Regions from separate parts of the Vibrio sp. 1078-1 genome, predicted to be linked through region 3. Evidence: predicted binding sites of a transcription regulator. Region 3 holds the regulator's gene; each other region holds the start of a gene.
The links. Region 3 encodes PurR, which represses purine synthesis genes. Its sites were predicted from a motif close to TNANGNAAACGTTTNCNTNA; they were not measured.

Region 1: folD (bifunctional methylenetetrahydrofolate dehydrogenase/methenyltetrahydrofolate cyclohydrolase FolD) is a predicted target of PurR. The motif match lies at 1,546-1,565, and genes of this name have one in related genera.
Region 2: purL (phosphoribosylformylglycinamidine synthase) is a predicted target of PurR. The motif match lies at 1,289-1,308, and genes of this name have one in related genera.
Region 4: purM (phosphoribosylformylglycinamidine cyclo-ligase) is a predicted target of PurR. The motif match lies at 817-836, and genes of this name have one in related genera.

What each region holds. Positions count from the first base shown of each region.
Region 1 covers NZ_JAWOWM010000010.1:61,693-66,158, reverse strand. The annotation lists gene R7190_RS17580 (NupC/NupG family nucleoside CNT transporter) at 1-547, shown strand, start outside; gene folD (bifunctional methylenetetrahydrofolate dehydrogenase/methenyltetrahydrofolate cyclohydrolase FolD) at 616-1,476, opposite strand; tRNA gene R7190_RS17570 (tRNA-Arg) at 1,680-1,756, shown strand; gene R7190_RS17565 (class I SAM-dependent methyltransferase) at 1,920-3,611, shown strand; gene R7190_RS17560 (beta-ketoacyl-ACP synthase) at 3,706-4,466, opposite strand, start outside.
Region 2 covers NZ_JAWOWM010000009.1:111,965-116,430, forward strand. The annotation lists gene mltF (membrane-bound lytic murein transglycosylase MltF) at 1-1,150, opposite strand, end outside; gene purL (phosphoribosylformylglycinamidine synthase) at 1,450-4,466, shown strand, end outside.
Region 3 covers NZ_JAWOWM010000002.1:132,681-137,146, forward strand. The annotation lists gene R7190_RS04530 (TfoX/Sxy family DNA transformation protein) at 1-546, opposite strand, end outside; cyclic di-GMP riboswitch class I at 663-752, opposite strand; gene purR (HTH-type transcriptional repressor PurR) at 1,040-2,044, opposite strand; gene torD (molecular chaperone TorD) at 2,512-3,159, opposite strand; gene torR (two-component system response regulator TorR) at 3,426-4,136, shown strand; gene elyC (envelope biogenesis factor ElyC) at 4,208-4,466, opposite strand, start outside.
Region 4 covers NZ_JAWOWM010000019.1:17,929-22,394, forward strand. The annotation lists gene upp (uracil phosphoribosyltransferase) at 94-720, opposite strand; gene purM (phosphoribosylformylglycinamidine cyclo-ligase) at 900-1,940, shown strand; gene purN (phosphoribosylglycinamide formyltransferase) at 2,092-2,748, shown strand; gene R7190_RS22615 (class II glutamine amidotransferase) at 3,138-3,983, opposite strand; gene lpcA (D-sedoheptulose 7-phosphate isomerase) at 4,034-4,466, opposite strand, start outside.

The sequences.
Region 1 (4,466 bases), on a different contig from region 3:
TATCGACATTAGCCAAGTTGAAATTCCACGTGCAACCAACGTAGTAGAAGCATTAGCCGATGGTGCCATGGCGGGTGTACGCATTGCTGTATCGGTCGGTGGTACGTTACTGGCGTTTATTAGTGTCATTGCAATGCTAAACGGTATGTTAGGTTGGATAGGTGATCTGATTGGGACACCATTAAGTTTTGAGCTCATCCTAGGTTTTGTGTTTGCGCCGGTCGCTTGGTTGTTGGGTATACCATGGCAAGAAGCAACCACAGCAGGCTCGTTGATTGGTAACAAGATTGTTGTGAATGAGTTCGTCGCTTTCATCCAGCTTGCAGAAGTGAAGTCTCAACTTAGTGAACACTCACAAGCAATCGTGACGTTTGCTTTGTGTGGCTTTGCAAACATCTCAAGCATGGCGATGCTGATTGGTGGGTTGGGCTCTTTGGTACCAGAAAAGCGTGCATTTGTTTCTAAGCATGGTTTCCGTGCGATTATCGCTGGTGTCATGGCGAACTTAATGAGCGCTTCGATTGCGGGCGTGATTTTAAGTCTGTAATTGAAATAGATATCAACAATTAGCAAAAAGGCTCCTTGCGGAGCCTTTTTCGTATCTGAAGTTTTACGTTATTTGTCTGTGTGGAACTGTTCGCAAGCGAGCATCGTGTTCTCAATTAAACTTGCGACGGTCATTGGGCCAACGCCACCAGGAACAGGAGTAATAAAGCTCGCACTTTCACGTGCTTTGTCGTACTCCACGTCGCCAACTAGTTTGCCTGAGTCAAGACGGTTAATACCGACATCGACCACCACTGCGCCTTTTTTAATCCACTCACCAGGGATGAAGTTAGGCTTACCAACCGCAACCACGACAATGTCAGCTTGACGCACATGACTCTCTAGGTCTTTGGTAAAACGGTGACATGTTGTTGTTGTGCAGCCCGCAAGCAGCAGCTCAAGTGTCATTGGACGACCAACAATGTTTGATGCACCAACCACAACCGCATGTTTACCACGTAGCTCAATGTTGTAACGGTCGAGTAGGGTAATTATGCCCTTTGGCGTGCAAGAGCGAAGCTTTGGAATACGCTGCGCAAGACGACCAACGTTGTAAGGATGGAAGCCATCCACGTCCTTCTCTGGGTGAATGCGCTCTAAAACATGTGTTGTGTCTATGCCCGCAGGAAGGGGTAATTGCACTAGAATGCCGTCAATTTCATCATCGTTGTTTAATTCATCAATCAGAGCTAGTAACTCTTCTTCTGAGCTAGACGCAGGAAGGTCAAAAGACTTAGAAACAAACCCAACTTCTTCACATGCGCGGCGTTTGCTACCGACATAAACCTGAGAAGCAGGATCTTCACCAACTAGAACCACTGCTAAACCAGGAGCACGTAGCCCAGCTTCAACACGTGCTTTAACACGTGCAGCCACTTCGGATCGAACAGTTTGGGAAATGAGAGTTCCGTCTATACTTTGAGCAGTCATGACTTTCCTTATAAATTAAGAAGGCAGATTATCTGCGGCGCATTGTCGCAGAATTTCTTATTAACATCCATACGCAAACGTTTGCTTTGTGGTGTTTTTGAACATTAAGCGTTTTAATGGACTTTTTTTAGGCATTCAGATCAGAATGTTATGAAAACCCGTTGATTTACCCGTTTGAACTCGTATAATCCTGTCCCTGTAGCGCGCCCTTAGCTCAGCTGGATAGAGCACGTCCCTTCTAAGGATGTGGTCATTGGTTCGAATCCAATAGGGCGTGCCATTTATTCAAAAGCCTCGATAACTCTTTGAGTTGTCGGGGCTTTGTCGTTTTTAGGTTTTTGGCTGTAATTGCCACTCTATCTACAACTTTTGAATGGCATTCTAGCCATTGCAATTTCTAGCAATTAATATGGACGCATATTAATTACCTTTCGTTAACCTTTATGCCTGCCACTTCTAACTTTTATGACCGACACGCCGACTCTTTCGCGAAGCAATACACATCGATCCAGTTTGAGGATGTCCACGCGAGTTGGAGAGTCTTCTGGCCCCAGGCTGGAGATCGTGTGTTAGATGTTGGCGCGGGCTCTGGTCGAGACGCGAAATGGATGGCTGAGCATGGGTGTGAAGTTGTTGCGATCGAGCCTGCTCAAGCACTTCTAAGGCTTGGTAAGTCTTACTGTGGCGATTCCGTTACTTGGCTTGAAGATGCATTACCTAAGCTTGAGAAAACCATTAATCTTGGCTTTCGCTTCGATTTAATTCTTGTCAGTGCGGTATGGATGCATCTTGCGCCTACGCACCGTGAACGTGCATTTCGCAAACTTGCAAATTTGTTAGCGCCTAATGGTCGATTGGTGATTAGCCTTCGTCACGGTGACTTTTCTGACGGTCGTAAAGCTTATCCCGTATCGGTTGAAGAGCTCGAAAAGTTTGCAAAGAATAGCGCTTTAATGGTGAGAAACGTATCTCTCGATGACGATCAGTTAAAGCGAACGGGTGTATCTTGGCAAACTGTAGTGATGTCTTTGCCTGATGATGGTTCCGGTGATCTGAATAAGGTTCGCCACATTATCGTCAATGATTCCAAATCGGCTACCTATAAGCTCGCACTACTACGTACTTTACTACGTATTGCAGACGCTCATTCTGGTGCAGTGGTTGATCGCAGCGAAGGTAAAGTTGCAATCCCATTAGGATTAGTTGGCTTATATTGGATTCGTCAATTTAAGCGTTTAATCGATAAAGAGAACATCCAGCAAGGCTCGAACTCGTCTAAAGGGCTAGGTTTTATAAAGCCCGATGGCTGGGGCAGACTTTCCCATTTAAGTCCTGATGATCTTGCTATAGGCACGACATTTTTTGGTGAAGATGCAGTGGCGCTTGATAAAGCGATAAAAGACAGCTTAAAAACCATAAAAGATGGTCCCGTCACTTTTACCTATCAAGGTGATAAATCAAACCCTTACTTTGAAATGATTCGTTCAGCTAAGAAGCCAAAACGTTCAATTGTTGTGGATAGCGAGTTCCTCGAAGGTTATGGGCTGTTTGTGTTGGATGAAAGCCTTTGGGATTGTTTTCGATTGTATAACTCTTGGATTGAGCCGCTGGTGGTCAACCAATGGATTATGGAAATGCAACGATTTCGGTCTAATCAAGAGCGGGGTATTCCACTGCAAACGTATCATGATTGTTTGGTCTGGATTGATAAAGACCATGATACGCGAGTCGTGCGAAAGAGAATTGAACAGTTGAAGCTCAGCCATTGCGACATTGTCAGTGTATGGAGTGGAAGCAAATTACGAAATGAGTATCACGTTGATCACTGTTTGCCATTTGCTTATTGGCCCAACAATGATAAGTGGAACTTACTACCAACATCTAAGGTTGAAAACCTAAACAAGCGTGATCGTATTCCTGCTAGCTATCGATTAAACGCATCCAAGCCGCGAATTTTGGATTGGTGGCAGTTAGCTTGGGGAGAGACGGATAATTTGAGTCGGACGTTTTTTACCGAGGCTTCATTGTCGCTACCTAATGTGCCTGCATCTTGTCAAGATTTTGAGCATGTCTTTGAAGCGATGGGATTACAAATTCGTGGTGTTAAAAGTCGCCTTTGTATCGCGGAATGGTAATGTCTTGTTTGCCGTTACAGCGTGATATATGAACCTGATAGGCAACCAACAAAAAAGCGCTGGTTAACCAGCGCTTTTGCATTTACTAAGGGCATTACATCTTTTTAAAGATGATGGAGGTGTTGATGCCGCCAAAGGCGAAGTTGTTACTCATCAAATATTTCACGTCCAGCTCTCGGCCTTGTCCGGCGATGTAGTCTAAATCACCACATTGCTCGTCGAGGTTTTTTAGGTTGAGCGTTGGGTTGAACCAGCCTGTGTGCATCATTTCTAAACCTAGCCACGCTTCAATCGCGCCACAGGCGCCTAGTGTGTGGCCAAAGTAGCTCTTGAGTGAACTGATTGGCACTTTGCCCAGAGCATTCGCTGTTGCGTTGCTTTCCGCAATATCGCCGCGGTCGGTGGCAGTGCCGTGAGCAGATACATAGTCGATCTTCTCAGCAGGAATGCCCGCATTTTGCAAAGCCATTTCCATACAGATTTGCATGGTTTCCATCTGTGGTTGAGTGACGTGTGCGGCATCACAGTTGCTGGCAAAACCGATGATTTCTGCATAGATTTTCGCGCCACGAGCGACGGCGTGTTCGTACTCTTCCAGAACTAGCGTTCCCGCACCTTCACCAATCACCAAACCATCGCGATCGGAGTCATAAGGTCTTGGTGTGCTTTTCGGGTCTTCATTCTTCAGACTGGTGGCAAAAAGGGTATCGAAGACAGCGGATTCCGTTGGGCACAATTCTTCAGCGCCACCAGCAACCATTACCGTTTGGTAGCCATGTTTGATCGCTTCGTAGGCGTAGCCGATTGCTTGGCTGCCAGAGGTACATGCACTGCTGGTTGGGATCACTCGGCCTT
Region 2 (4,466 bases), on a different contig from region 3:
CAGGCACGCGACTTACAATACGACGTAAGTACTCGACACCACCACGAACAGATTGCTCAGGGTCTAAACGGTTTGTTACCCCGACGCTTTTCGCTGTTGGCAGAGTCAGCATCATCATCCCCCTAACACCTGTTGGCGATTTTGCGGTTGGTTTCCAGTGTGACTCTTGATAAGCCAATGCTGCAATTAAGCGCCAGTCGAACTCTTCGCTGTATTTTTGGAATAAAGGTGCCCATTTAGGCAATTTGTCATCCAGAGCTCGAATGAATGCGCGAGTATCAACGTAATCAAATGCTTCAATATGACCAATGTACTTTTCTTCGAGGGTGGACAGTTCTCCTGATTGTTTGATGTTACCGAAAAACTCTATCAGCATCGCATACAAACTTTCGTCTTCAGAACGTCGAGTAAACCAAGATACTGGTTGATCTTCTGTAAGTTCAAACGCGAGCGCAAGATCGGGGTAAAGGCGTTGAGCTAAGGAAAGTTCCACCGAATCAGTCACAGTAAAACGTAACTCACCCGTCGATACGTATTTGAGTAAGTCTCTCGTGTCAGCATCACCAACAATTTCAAACTGAAGTTCTGGATACTGCTTCTTTAACGCTGTTAGGGTCGGAACATATTGCGATTGTTCAACGATCTTTAATGTTTGAGCGCCTGCATTTGTATCTTCGTCGGACTCGTCGTCTTTCGAGGCTTGGTATTCAATGAGTTGTTCGATATCACGTGGTCGAAGTTGCCCTTTTTTATATACCACTTGTTGGCTTACATAATAATAGGCAGGGCCTGGTCTAAATCGTTTGACTGCTTGTGACGTTTGATTTAAACCCGTAGCGATGATATCGATATCTCCTTTCTTAAGAGCAGGAAAAAGCTCAGCCTGGCGAAAGGCTGGTTTAATCTCGAGTTTGACGCCGAGCTGCTCCGCAAACTGACGCGCCAATTCGTAATCCAACCCTGCGGGACCATCGGGACCTATGTAGTAGGAAAGCTGATTGTTTAGCGTGCCAACACGAAGCACACCACGTTCTTGAATTTTTTCAAATTCACTTTTGGGCTCCGACTCAATCTGGCAAGCAGAGAGTAAAAGAACAGAAACTAAAATTAGAGCACTGCGCTTGAGCCGGTTGAAGTGACTTATTTGCATTAATAGGTACATCTTGGAAAATTTCTATTTGCCTTTATATCAAAGCGAGCTCATGGGGCAAAGTGAATCACACACTTATAACGTGACATTGTGTGTTTTATCGACATTTTAGTTGTAATTCAAATTTGACAAAAAAAATGACGCAAACGGTTGCTTTTGGTGTTACATCACAAAAACAATTACTATATAATGCGCTCGCAATGACGAGGTGGAATCGGCATAGGTTCGACAGGGCTTATTTTAAGTGTCTGAATTTATTCCAATATCACCTTAATCAATTGCATAAGAGACCTAAGCACATGAGAATTTTGCGTGGCTCCCCAGCTCTTTCTGAGTTTCGTGTTAATAAACTACTGGAACTTTGTCGTGAACAAGATCTGCCTGTAACTAGCATTTATGCCGAGTTTATGCACTTTGCCGATCTAAAGTCAGACCTTGATGACCAAGAGTTAGAAAAACTTGAAAAGTTACTAACTTACGGCCCAACCATCGAAGAGCATGAGCCTGAAGGTCTTCTACTTCTTGTCACGCCTCGTCCTGGCACTATCTCGCCTTGGTCTTCTAAATCTACCGATATCGCTGTTAACTGTGGTCTGGATAAAGTGAAACGTCTAGAGCGTGGTACGGCTTATTATGTCGAGTCTTCAGTTGTTCTATCAGAAGCTCAAGCTGACGCTGTTAAAGCGTTAATTCACGACCGCATGATGGAAACAGTATTCACAGAATTTGAAGCCGCATCAGCATTATTTACTGTTGCAGAGCCTAAGCCTGTCGCACATGTTGATATCTTAGCTGGCGGTCGTCTTGCGCTTGAAGAGGCAAACGTTTCCCTTGGCTTGGCACTCGCAGAAGATGAAATTGATTACTTGGTAGAGAACTTTACTAAGCTTGGGCGTAACCCAAACGACATTGAATTGATGATGTTTGCTCAGGCGAACTCAGAGCATTGTCGCCACAAAATTTTTAACGCAGATTGGACTATCGACGGGGTAGATCAACCTAAGTCTTTGTTCAAAATGATCAAAAACACTTTTGAAACGACACCTGACTATGTGCTGTCTGCATACAAAGACAACGCAGCCGTTATGACAGGCTCTAAAGCGGGTCGTTTCTTCCCAGACCCTAAATCTCGTCAATACACGTACCACCATGAAGATACGCACATCTTGATGAAGGTAGAAACGCACAACCACCCAACGGCAATCTCTCCATGGCCGGGCGCATCGACTGGCTCAGGCGGTGAAATCCGTGACGAAGGCGCGACGGGTATCGGCGGTAAGCCAAAAGCGGGTCTGGTTGGTTTTACAACCTCTAACTTACGTATTCCTGGTTTTGAACAGCCATGGGAAACCGACTTCGGCAAGCCGGGTCGTATTGTAAATGCGTTAGACATCATGCTTGAAGGCCCTCTAGGAGGCGCGGCATTCAACAACGAATTTGGTCGTCCAAATCTATTGGGTTACTTCCGTACTTACGAAGAAAAAGTCACTTCTCATGCGGGTGAAGAAATTCGTGGTTACCACAAACCAATCATGATTGCTGGTGGTATGGGTAACATCCGCGATGAACACGTACAGAAGAAAGAGATCCCTGTGGGTGCGAGCCTAATCGTACTTGGTGGTCCGGCAATGAACATCGGTCTTGGTGGTGGCGCGGCGTCCTCAATGGCATCTGGTCAGTCAGCAGAAGATCTGGACTTTGCTTCAGTACAGCGTGAAAACCCAGAGATGGAACGTCGCTGTCAGGAAGTGATCGACCGTTGTTGGCAGTTAGGCGACGACAACCCAATCGCATTTATCCACGATGTGGGTGCAGGCGGTATCTCTAACGCATTGCCTGAACTTGTCGACGACGGTGAGCGTGGCGGTAAGTTCCAATTACGCGATGTACCAAACGATGAGCCAGGCATGAGCCCACTGGAAATCTGGTGTAACGAATCACAGGAACGTTACGTTCTAGCGGTAGCGCCAGAAAACATGGAAGCATTCGACGCAATCTGTAAGCGTGAACGCGCACCGTATGCAGTGGTGGGTGTAGCAACAGAAGAGCGTCATCTAACGCTAGAAGATTCTCACTTTGACAATACGCCGATCGATATGCCGATGGATATCCTGCTTGGTAAGCCACCGAAGATGCACCGTGACGCAACCACACTAAAAGTGGAAAGCCCTGCCATTGTTCGTGATGGTATTGAGCTTAATGAAGCGGTGGATCGCGTACTTCGTCTTCCTGCTGTTGCAGAAAAAACATTCCTAATTACTATCGGTGACCGAACAGTAACGGGTCTGGTTGCTCGTGATCAAATGGTTGGTCCTTGGCAGGTACCAGTAGCAAACTGTGCAGTAACAGCGGCAAGCTACGACACTTACCATGGCGAAGCAATGTCGATGGGTGAGCGCACGCCAGTGGCATTACTAGACTTTGGAGCATCGGCTCGCCTAGCCGTTGGTGAGTCACTAACGAACATTGCGGCAACAGACATCGGTGATATTAAACACATTAAACTGTCTGCGAACTGGATGTCTCCAGCGGGTCACCCAGGTGAAGATGCGGGTCTTTACGAAGCAGTGAAAGCGGTTGGTGAAGAATTGTGTCCTGCGTTAGGTTTGACTATCCCAGTTGGTAAAGACTCCATGTCGATGAAAACCAAGTGGGAAGAAAACGGCGAGAGCAAAGAAGTCACTTCTCCACTGTCGTTAGTTATCACGGCATTTGGTCGTGTGGAAGACGTACGTAAGACCGTGACTCCACAACTACGCACTGACAAAGGAAAGACTTCTCTAGTTCTTGTTGACTTGGGTAACGGCAAAAACCGCTTAGGTGCGACAGCATTGGCACAAGTATACAAACAGCTGGGTGACAAACCTGCTGACGTAGATAATGCAGAGCAGCTAAAAGGCTTCTTTGATGCAATGCAAGCGTTAGTACGTGATGACAAGCTAGTGGCTTACCACGATAAAGGCGACGGCGGTCTTTTTGTTACACTGGCTGAGATGGCGTTCGCGGGTCACTGTGGCGTAAAAGCGAACATCGCAGAGCTGGGTGATGATGCGCTAGCCGTTCTATTTAACGAAGAGCTAGGTGCGGTTGTTCAAGTTAAGAATGATGATCTAGATTCAGTTCTATCTACTCTGGCGGCAAACGGCTTAGAGGCATGCTCACATGTGATTGGTTCTGTTGAAGCTTCAGACGACTTTGTTATCACTTCTGGTGATGCAGTTGTGCTTGAACGTTCACGTACCGAACTACGCGTTATCTGGGCTGAAACAACGCATAAGATGCAAAGTCTACGTGATAACCCAGCGTGTGCAGACCA
Region 3 (4,466 bases):
CACACTCCAATGAGTGCCGTTGATAGCACCTTCTAGTGCCCATAGCAACTCAATGTTGACGGTTGCAGAGTGCGTATCTCTTATCGCTTTATAGGCGTTAAGCGCACCTTCCTCTTCAAGCTTCTCTACGGATTCGATGCCGGCTTTTTTTAGCATGCGCTCGGTAGCCAGTCGTAAGTTAGGCAAATCTTTCAAACGGTTAGGTTTTGTACTTGCTTGCTGTTCTTTCTCAAGCTTTGCCTTTTTCAATGATTGATTCGCTACTTCGATTAAGCGTTCGCTTGATTCCCATAAATCGCTGGAAATAGCGTAGTACTTTGTAACGACTGGAAAGCCACGTTTTTTATAAACGTAAGGCTTTAGCCCTTGTTTCTCGAAGTCAGATGAAGTTTTTTGGTCTGCTCTGATATGAAGCTGATTGTTTACCACTAGTGCAAACATTGTTTCATCAGCGAATAGTCCGAAGCCACCAAACATTGAGCGCGACTTGATATTACCAAGTGCCTCAAATAGCTTCATAGAGTCTTTGAGTATCGGTTTATCCATGTTTTGTTATCTCGGTGTAATTAATATTACGCCACCAAAAGTCAGGTCCGAGAGAGTAGCAAACATGCGTAAAAACAATGTCATTACAGAGTAAAGTCATTGCTTACACACTTGCCATCGGTAACCCCGCTACCTTCCATATCGTAATATGGTTCAGGCCGGAGGCTTTGCGTCCCACTCTTTCGAATGGTTTGCCCTGTGCGTGACACAATGAGCATACTTCTTATATTGAATTAACATCACGGTTTAGCGTTAAAAGTGTGATATCGGTTCAATAAAAATGATAGATTGAATGCTCTATTTTGCATATGGAAAGGTGCAAATTGGCCTTTGAAAAGGAGTTCTTAATATATATTACATTTATATAAAACAGGGAGTTAACGTTAGTCAATTGTTATTAGAGTGGTGTGAAGTATTAGAGAATGCTTAATTTTTCCAAAAAAATAAGCGCCCCTGTAGAGCGCTTATTTAACACGGTTAAATACAGTAAAATTTAGTTCATTTTTTTCACAGTATTTCGAATTACAAGCTCAGGTTGCATTTCGAAAATTCGTTTTTCGTGTTCTTTATCTTTGATACGCTCAAGTAGAATTTCGAATGCATTTTTACCAACACGACGTTTAGGTTGGTGGATAGTCGTTAGCGGTGGAGAGAAGTATTCTGCAAGCTCGATGTTGTCGTAGCCGATCACTGAAATATCTTCAGGAATTTTGATCCCGTTTTGTTGCAAGCGGCTCATTAGGCCTAGAGCCATTGTGTCGTTAAAACAGAATACCGCCGTCGGGCGCTTGTCCATTGCGGTAATTTTATCTGCAACTAATACGGCCGTATCACATTCAAAGTTACCTTCAAGGATCCAGTCTTCATTTACAGCTAGGTTCGCTTCGCTCATTGCGCGACGGAAACCTGCAATGCGCTCTTGGCAAGCAAGCTTTTCAAAATGACCGCTTAGACAAGCGATATCCGTATGACCATTGTCAATCAGATGTTTGGTCGCAATGTAGCCACCTTCTTCTGAGTTATCCATGATTTTGTCTGCTTGCGAGCTCTCTGGGCCCCAATCCATGACCACTTTAGGAATGTCCGCATGACGGTCAAGCATCTCTTTTAGTTCTTCGGTTAAGTCAGAACACATCACTAGGATGCCATCAACGCGCTTTTCAGCCAGCATACGAATGTAATCGCGTTGTTTTTCGTAAATCCCGCCTGTGTTACATAAAATCAGAGTATAGCCTTGGCGGTAACAGTAGCTCTCAACGCCATCAATCACTTCTGAGAAAAATAGGTTAGTTGATTGAGTTACTAACATGCCAATCGTACGAGTTGAGTTGCATTTTAGGCTGCGTGCAACGGCACTTGGCGCGTAATTCAGCTCGTCAACGGCTTTCATTACTTTTTCTTGCGTTGCTTCTGCAACGAAACGCGTTTTATTGATAACGTGCGAAACTGTCGTAGTGGAAACGCCGGCTAAGCGAGCAACGTCTTTTATCGTGGCCATAAATGGTGTCCTGTATCGAGCTACTGAAATATGTCGTATTGGATGTACCTGATGCTCTAATGGTTTCACACCTAGCAATATAAAATTGGCGCTAAGTGTCTCGGCAGCGGTTGATCCAAGTGCGACAAAAGGGTGCGTAGCAGCATCGGTCGATGAATTTTATCTTTTTTCTATCTGATGAGAAATTGCCATCAACCTGTTAAGAAAACACAAAAACCGCTATATTTCAGCGGTTTACATATAAATCATATTTAATCGTTTGCGCTCACATTTTAGCCCTATGTGGACTGACTAGCAATGTTTTCAGCACGAGATTTGTGTATTTGAAGTCACATTTTGACTGCTAAATAACCAAGCGTCTTTGCGCTAAGTTAAGGCAAACGAATATTATACCCAAGTTACTTACAATTGGTCACTTTCGGCATACAGGAAGCCCGATAGGCAGGCTCCCTAAAAATAGGCGGCAATTATTCACCAAGAAGGTAGGCGCTGTCTAGTTTACAAAATGCAACTAATAGTTTCGCGACACTCGAGTAAAATCCAAATTCGTCGAATTGTTTACATTTGTCTGAAAACTGAGGTAACCAAGACATCAATTGTTGCTGGATAAAGTCGTTTTGTTTAACGAAGGCTTCTTCCATGTGTTTTTCTTGTTCAAGCTCGTTTGAGCGGATAATCATGTTCCCGAGAAAGTCGAGCTCAACGGCTAAGTGATCCGCAGGTTCCTTTAGGTTTTCGTCTACTTGAACGCCAAATTCAGCCATCAACTTTTCCATTTCCTCAGCTGGCTTGTCATTCAGTAAACCTGATTCACCAATGTACATGGATGCGTAAGGAAGAGCGCCGTATTTTTCTGTCTTCAAAAACAGTTCACAAAAGTCAGCTGCAAGCTCTAGTTGTGCATCTTCACGATCTTGTAACCGATTCAATGCATCAACTAGGCTATCAACAGCTGGTTTCAGCGACTCATTTTCACCTAAACCTGCGAGAAAACTGCGAATTTCAACACTGTGATAGGCTTCCAATTCTTTCTCTGTTAGTTCTTTTGCGAACAAGCTCGAAAACCACCAGTAAATTTCAGCGCGTTTTTCATTAAAAGCTTTCACTTCTTGCATTTTGGGCTCCTGAATGATGCTTCAAGTCATGCATCACAAAGTCAATTAGGGATATCCCCTAAGTGTAATCAATTAAAATGAATAGCAGTAACTATAATTGTTATGTTTTATGGTCAAAAATGACCGTTTATTAATAGCAATGGGCAAGCTTGTTTTGAATCAATAAAAACGCTAAATCTTGCGTTTTAATGTATCTATGACTAGAAATGTTACTAGTTATGAATAGAATACGTCTTGGATAATAAGAAGACAGAAAAGTGGTGTAAATGAGCTATCACGTATTAGTCGTAGAAGATGATGTTGTAACTCGTAGTAAGCTTGCGGGATATTTCCAAAATGAGGGCTACCAAGTCAGCGAAGCAGAGAGTGGCGCGGAAATGCGTGAAGTTTTGCAAGCGGGCGATGTAGACCTGATCATGCTGGATATTAACTTGCCTGGTGAAGACGGCCTGATGCTTACTCGTGAGTTACGTAGCCAATCGGATATTGGTATCATATTAGTAACAGGACGCACGGATAGCATTGATAAAATCGTAGGCCTAGAAATGGGTGCTGACGATTATGTGACAAAACCTTTTGAACTGAGAGAGCTGTTAGTTCGCGTTAAAAACTTGCTGTGGCGTATTTCAGCAGCGCGTAGTGGCAGCTCGAAAGCGAATGAAACCAGTGAAGAGCACATTGTGCGCTTTGGGGAGTGGACATTCGACATTCAACGTCGCGCACTTAGCCGCAACGGTGAGCCAGTAAAACTAACTAAAGCAGAGTATGAACTTTTGGTGGCATTATCGTCTTACCCTAACCAGGTGTTAAGTCGTGAGCGTATTTTGAACATGATCAGCCATCGAGTGGATGCGCCGAATGACCGCACCATTGATGTTCTTATTCGACGTATGCGCGCAAAAATGGAGTTCGATCCTAAGAACCCACAGATTTTTGTAACGGTGCACGGCGAAGGCTATATGTTTGCTGGTGACTAGTTTGAACATAACTCAATCGTAAAAAGAAAAGGAGAGCTTCGGCTCTCCTTTTTTGTGGCTTCAAGATAATACTAGTTTGCTTCAACCATTGGTGTTTGGCCGACAGTATCACGCAACCTTTGCCAAATACTGCCCAAGTACTCATGCCAATAAAGCTCTGTTTGTTCTAAGTAACGCGCTTTAGGTGAGTATTTATCCCAAGGTTGACTTATCTCGCTAATAGCTAAGAAGTTGGTCGGGGCTGGGATTGGTTTAATGCCTGCTGCGTTGAACTCATACAATGCACGGCTCATGTGACTCGCAGAAGTGACTAACACAATCTCCTTTTGT
Region 4 (4,466 bases), on a different contig from region 3:
TGGCGTGTCTTACTCTTCTCCTCTTGTAGATACAAAAAAGGCTTGGTTTTCACCAAGCCTTTTTCTGTTCAGTCATAGTAATACATCAAAGAATTACTTAGTACCGAAGATCTTATCACCTGCATCGCCTAGACCCGGAACGATGTAGCCTTTGTCATTAAGCTTCTCATCGATTGCCGCAGTGTATAGTTCAACATCTGGGTGTGCTTTTTCTAGCGCTTCAATACCTTCTGGTGCAGCAACAAGTACCAGCACTTTGATTTGGTTACAACCTTTCTCTTTTAGGAGATCGATAGTAGCAATCATAGAACCACCTGTTGCAAGCATTGGGTCAACAACAAGCGCAATACGCTCCTCGATGTTTGAAGCAAGCTTGTTGAAGTAAGGAACTGGCTCAAGCGTTTCTTCATCACGGTAAATACCCACAACACTGATACGTGCGCTTGGCATGTGCTCAAGAACTCCATCCATCATGCCTAGACCTGCACGTAGGATTGGCACTACGGTTACTTTTTTACCTTTAATCTGGTCTACTTCTACCGGACCGTTCCAACCATCAATGGTCACTTTTTCTGTTTCAAAGTCTGACGTTGCTTCGTAAGTAAGTAGGCTACCGACCTCAGTCGCTAACTCACGAAAACGTTTTGTGCTGATGTCACCTTCTCTCATTAGACCAATTTTATGTTTTACTAGAGGGTGCTTTACTTCAACAACTTTCATGTCCATCTCCGGCTATAGTTGGCAATATTTAAACAAACCTTCAGATTATACATGATTTTCACAGGGATATCAGGATAAATCACTAAAGAAAAAAACAGACGCAAACGTTTGCCATCTATGTTTAAGCACTGTTAGAATAGCGCCGTTTTCATATCCAACTTAATACCGAGGACTTCCCTGTGAGTGGTAACAACTCTTCTCTTAGCTATAAAGACGCTGGTGTAGATATTGATGCAGGCAACGCGCTTGTGGATCGTATTAAGGGTGCGGTAAAACGTACTCGTCGCCCTGAAGTTATGGGTGGTATCGGTGGTTTTGGCGCGCTATGCGAATTGCCAACTAAATACAAACAACCTGTACTGGTTTCCGGTACTGATGGCGTTGGCACAAAACTTCGCCTAGCACTGGATATGAACAAGCACGACACGATCGGCATCGACCTAGTGGCAATGTGTGTAAATGATCTTATCGTGCAAGGCGCAGAGCCACTGTTTTTCCTAGATTACTATGCAACAGGCAAACTAGACGTTGATACCGCAGCGGATGTTGTTTCAGGTATCGCAGAAGGGTGTGTTCAAGCAGGTTGTGCCCTAATTGGTGGCGAAACTGCGGAGATGCCGGGCATGTATGAAGGCGAAGACTACGACGTAGCTGGTTTCTGTGTTGGCGTAGTAGAAAAAGAAGACGTGATTGACGGCACGAAAGTCGCTGCTGGTGATGCACTTATCGCTGTTGGCTCAAGCGGCCCACACTCAAACGGTTACTCCCTTATCCGTAAGATCCTAGAAGTATCTGGTGCAGATAAGAGCGAAGAGCTAGCAGGCCGCACTATTGGTGAGCACCTACTAGAACCAACAAAAATTTACATCAAGTCAGCACTTAAGATGATTGAGAAACACGACATCCATGCGATTTCTCATATCACTGGTGGTGGTTTCTGGGAAAACATCCCACGCGTACTGCCTGAAGGCACGAAAGCAGTTATCGATGGTAACAGTTGGGAATGGCCAGTTATCTTCAAGTGGCTACAAGAGAAAGGCAACGTCGACACACACGAAATGTACCGCACATTCAACTGTGGTGTAGGTCTAATCGTCGCACTACCGAAAGACCAGGCAGATGCAGCAGTTGCTCTTCTTAAAGAAGAAGGCGAAAACGCGTGGGTGATTGGTCAAATCGCACAAGCAGACGCGAACGAAGAGCAAGTTGAAATCCAATAATTTGCAAATCGAGCTCAAAAGATAAGAAGAATGAGGACACTAGATGACTAGGTCCTCATTTTGCTATCTAGAACACTAAAAACCATTCTATTAGTAGGTAGTTTAGAAGCTACATAACTCCAACCTACAATACCAAGGCGCTCTCGACATCATGAAAAACCATACCCTAAAAAACATTGTGGTCCTCATCTCGGGTAACGGAAGTAACCTGCAAGCTATCTTGGAAGCTTGCGAAGACAGCATGCCAAACGCACGAGTGGCAGCCGTGTTCTCTAACAAAGCAGATGCTTTTGGTTTAGAACGTGCAAAAAAGTTTGATGTGGACGGTCACTTTGTCGACCCTAAAGCATTCAGCTCGCGTGAAAGCTTTGATGCAGAGCTAATGAGTCAAATAGATGAATACCAACCAGACGTGATTATTCTTGCTGGTTACATGCGCATTCTGAGCAGCGCATTTGTTTCTCATTACATGGGTAAGATGATCAATATCCACCCTTCTCTTCTACCAAAATATCCTGGGCTACACACACACCAGAGAGCAATTGATGCTGGCGATAAAGAACATGGTACGAGTGTGCACTTTGTAACGGAAGAGCTTGATGGTGGCCCTGTCATACTGCAAGCAAAAGTTCCTGTGTTCGAAGACGATGATGCTAGTGTACTTGCGGCACGTGTTCAGGCGCAGGAGCACCGAATCTACCCTATGGTGGCTAAGTGGCTGGTAGACGAGCGGTTGATCATGAAGGATGGTAAAGCCTATTTAGATGGCGCAGAGCTTGGCGTACATGGGTACGCCTCAGATGAGTAGCCCTGAATAATAAACTCCAAGCACAAAAGAGCAGCCTGAGGGCTGCTCTTGGTTGTTTTAATACTTATAAACTTGATTCAAGAAAACCATGGTGAGACTAGAAACCTAAAACCCAGCATTCTAAAAAATCCCATAACCACTTGAGTAACATAACACTCGGAAAGTAGATTCTGCATCTGGTTCGTTCTTCACCGTTCAGACTGACGAGGTGTTTTATGAGAAATTTCTATCAGTTACGTCTTTACAGCAAGCCTTAGCGAGACTAGGACTCTACTACCAGCACTCTAGAAAGTAAGAATGCTCATCCGTATCCGAACTCGGTTTAAAACGCATAAAAATAAAGCTCGCTTAATCGCGAGCTTTATTTTTATATTCAGAGTAAGAGACCATCACTCTAACGGTTCGGTTGGCGCTTGATTGCCCGGCTTAGCCGCCGCAAACGGCACATTTACCAGTTCAGAGGCATTATTTTTGACTAGTTCACCTAGGTGAAACAAGCCGTATTCGCCAGGTTTCATACGCTGCCAAGCTTCGTTGCCCGTCAAAGGTTGAGTTGCGATCACAGAAACGATGTCATGTGGCGTTGTTTCTTCTTGGAAGTTAATTTCCACATCTTCATCAAGCAAAGCAGCTTTTCCAAACGGTGCGCGTCTTGTGATCCAATACAAATGATTGGTGCAATACGTCATTACATACTCACCATCACTCAGAAGCATGTTAAATACACCCTTCTCTCTTAGCTCATCACAACATTTAGCAACATATAAGAATACCGACTCCATATCCTTTGGTGGCTCAGGATATCGATCTTCCATTTGCTTCAATAACCAGCAAAATGCCAGTTCACTATCTGTTTCACCGACAGGTCGATGTCGACCTGTATGCAAGTCTTGATAGCCAGAGAGCTGACCGTTATGCGCAAACGTCCAATACCTACCCCACAGCTCACGTGTAAAGGGATGAGTATTTTCTAAATTAACACCACCACGATTCGCCTGTCGGATATGACTAACGACCGCACGACTTTTGATGGGATAATTTTGTACCAACTCTGCTATTTTAGACTCACAACTTGGCTTGGGATCTTTGAAGGTTCGAAAGCCCTTCCCTTCGTAGAAGGTGATCCCCCATCCGTCACGGTGTGGGCCGGTTCGACCTCCACGCTGCATGAGCCCAGTAAAACTGAAACAAATATCCGTCGGAACATTAGCGCTCATACCGAGCAATTCACACATGGTTTAAAAAACTCCCTAACAACACAGCTCGAAACGGTGGCCGTAAACGATTATTCCATCTCTTTTTCGATCAACTGAATGATGATATGAATAATCTTAATATGAATTTCCTGAATGCGGTCTGCATAACCAAAGTGTGGCACGCGGATTTCAATATCTGCAAGGCCTGCCATTTTGCCGCCATCTTTACCTGTTAGCGCAATCGTCTTCATGCCTTTCGCTTGTGCTGCTTCAATCGCTTTCAGGATGTTACCTGAGTTACCTGAAGTCGACAGACCAAACAGTACGTCACCTTTTCGACCAACCGCTTCTACATAACGTGAAAACACGAAGTCATAACCAAAGTCATTACTCACACAAGAAAGGTGGCTTGGATCTGAAATAGCAATACCAGCATAGCCAGGACGATTTTCTCGGTAACGGCCTGTTAGCTCTTCGGCAAAGTGCATTGAATCACAGTGAGAACCACCGTTACCACATGAC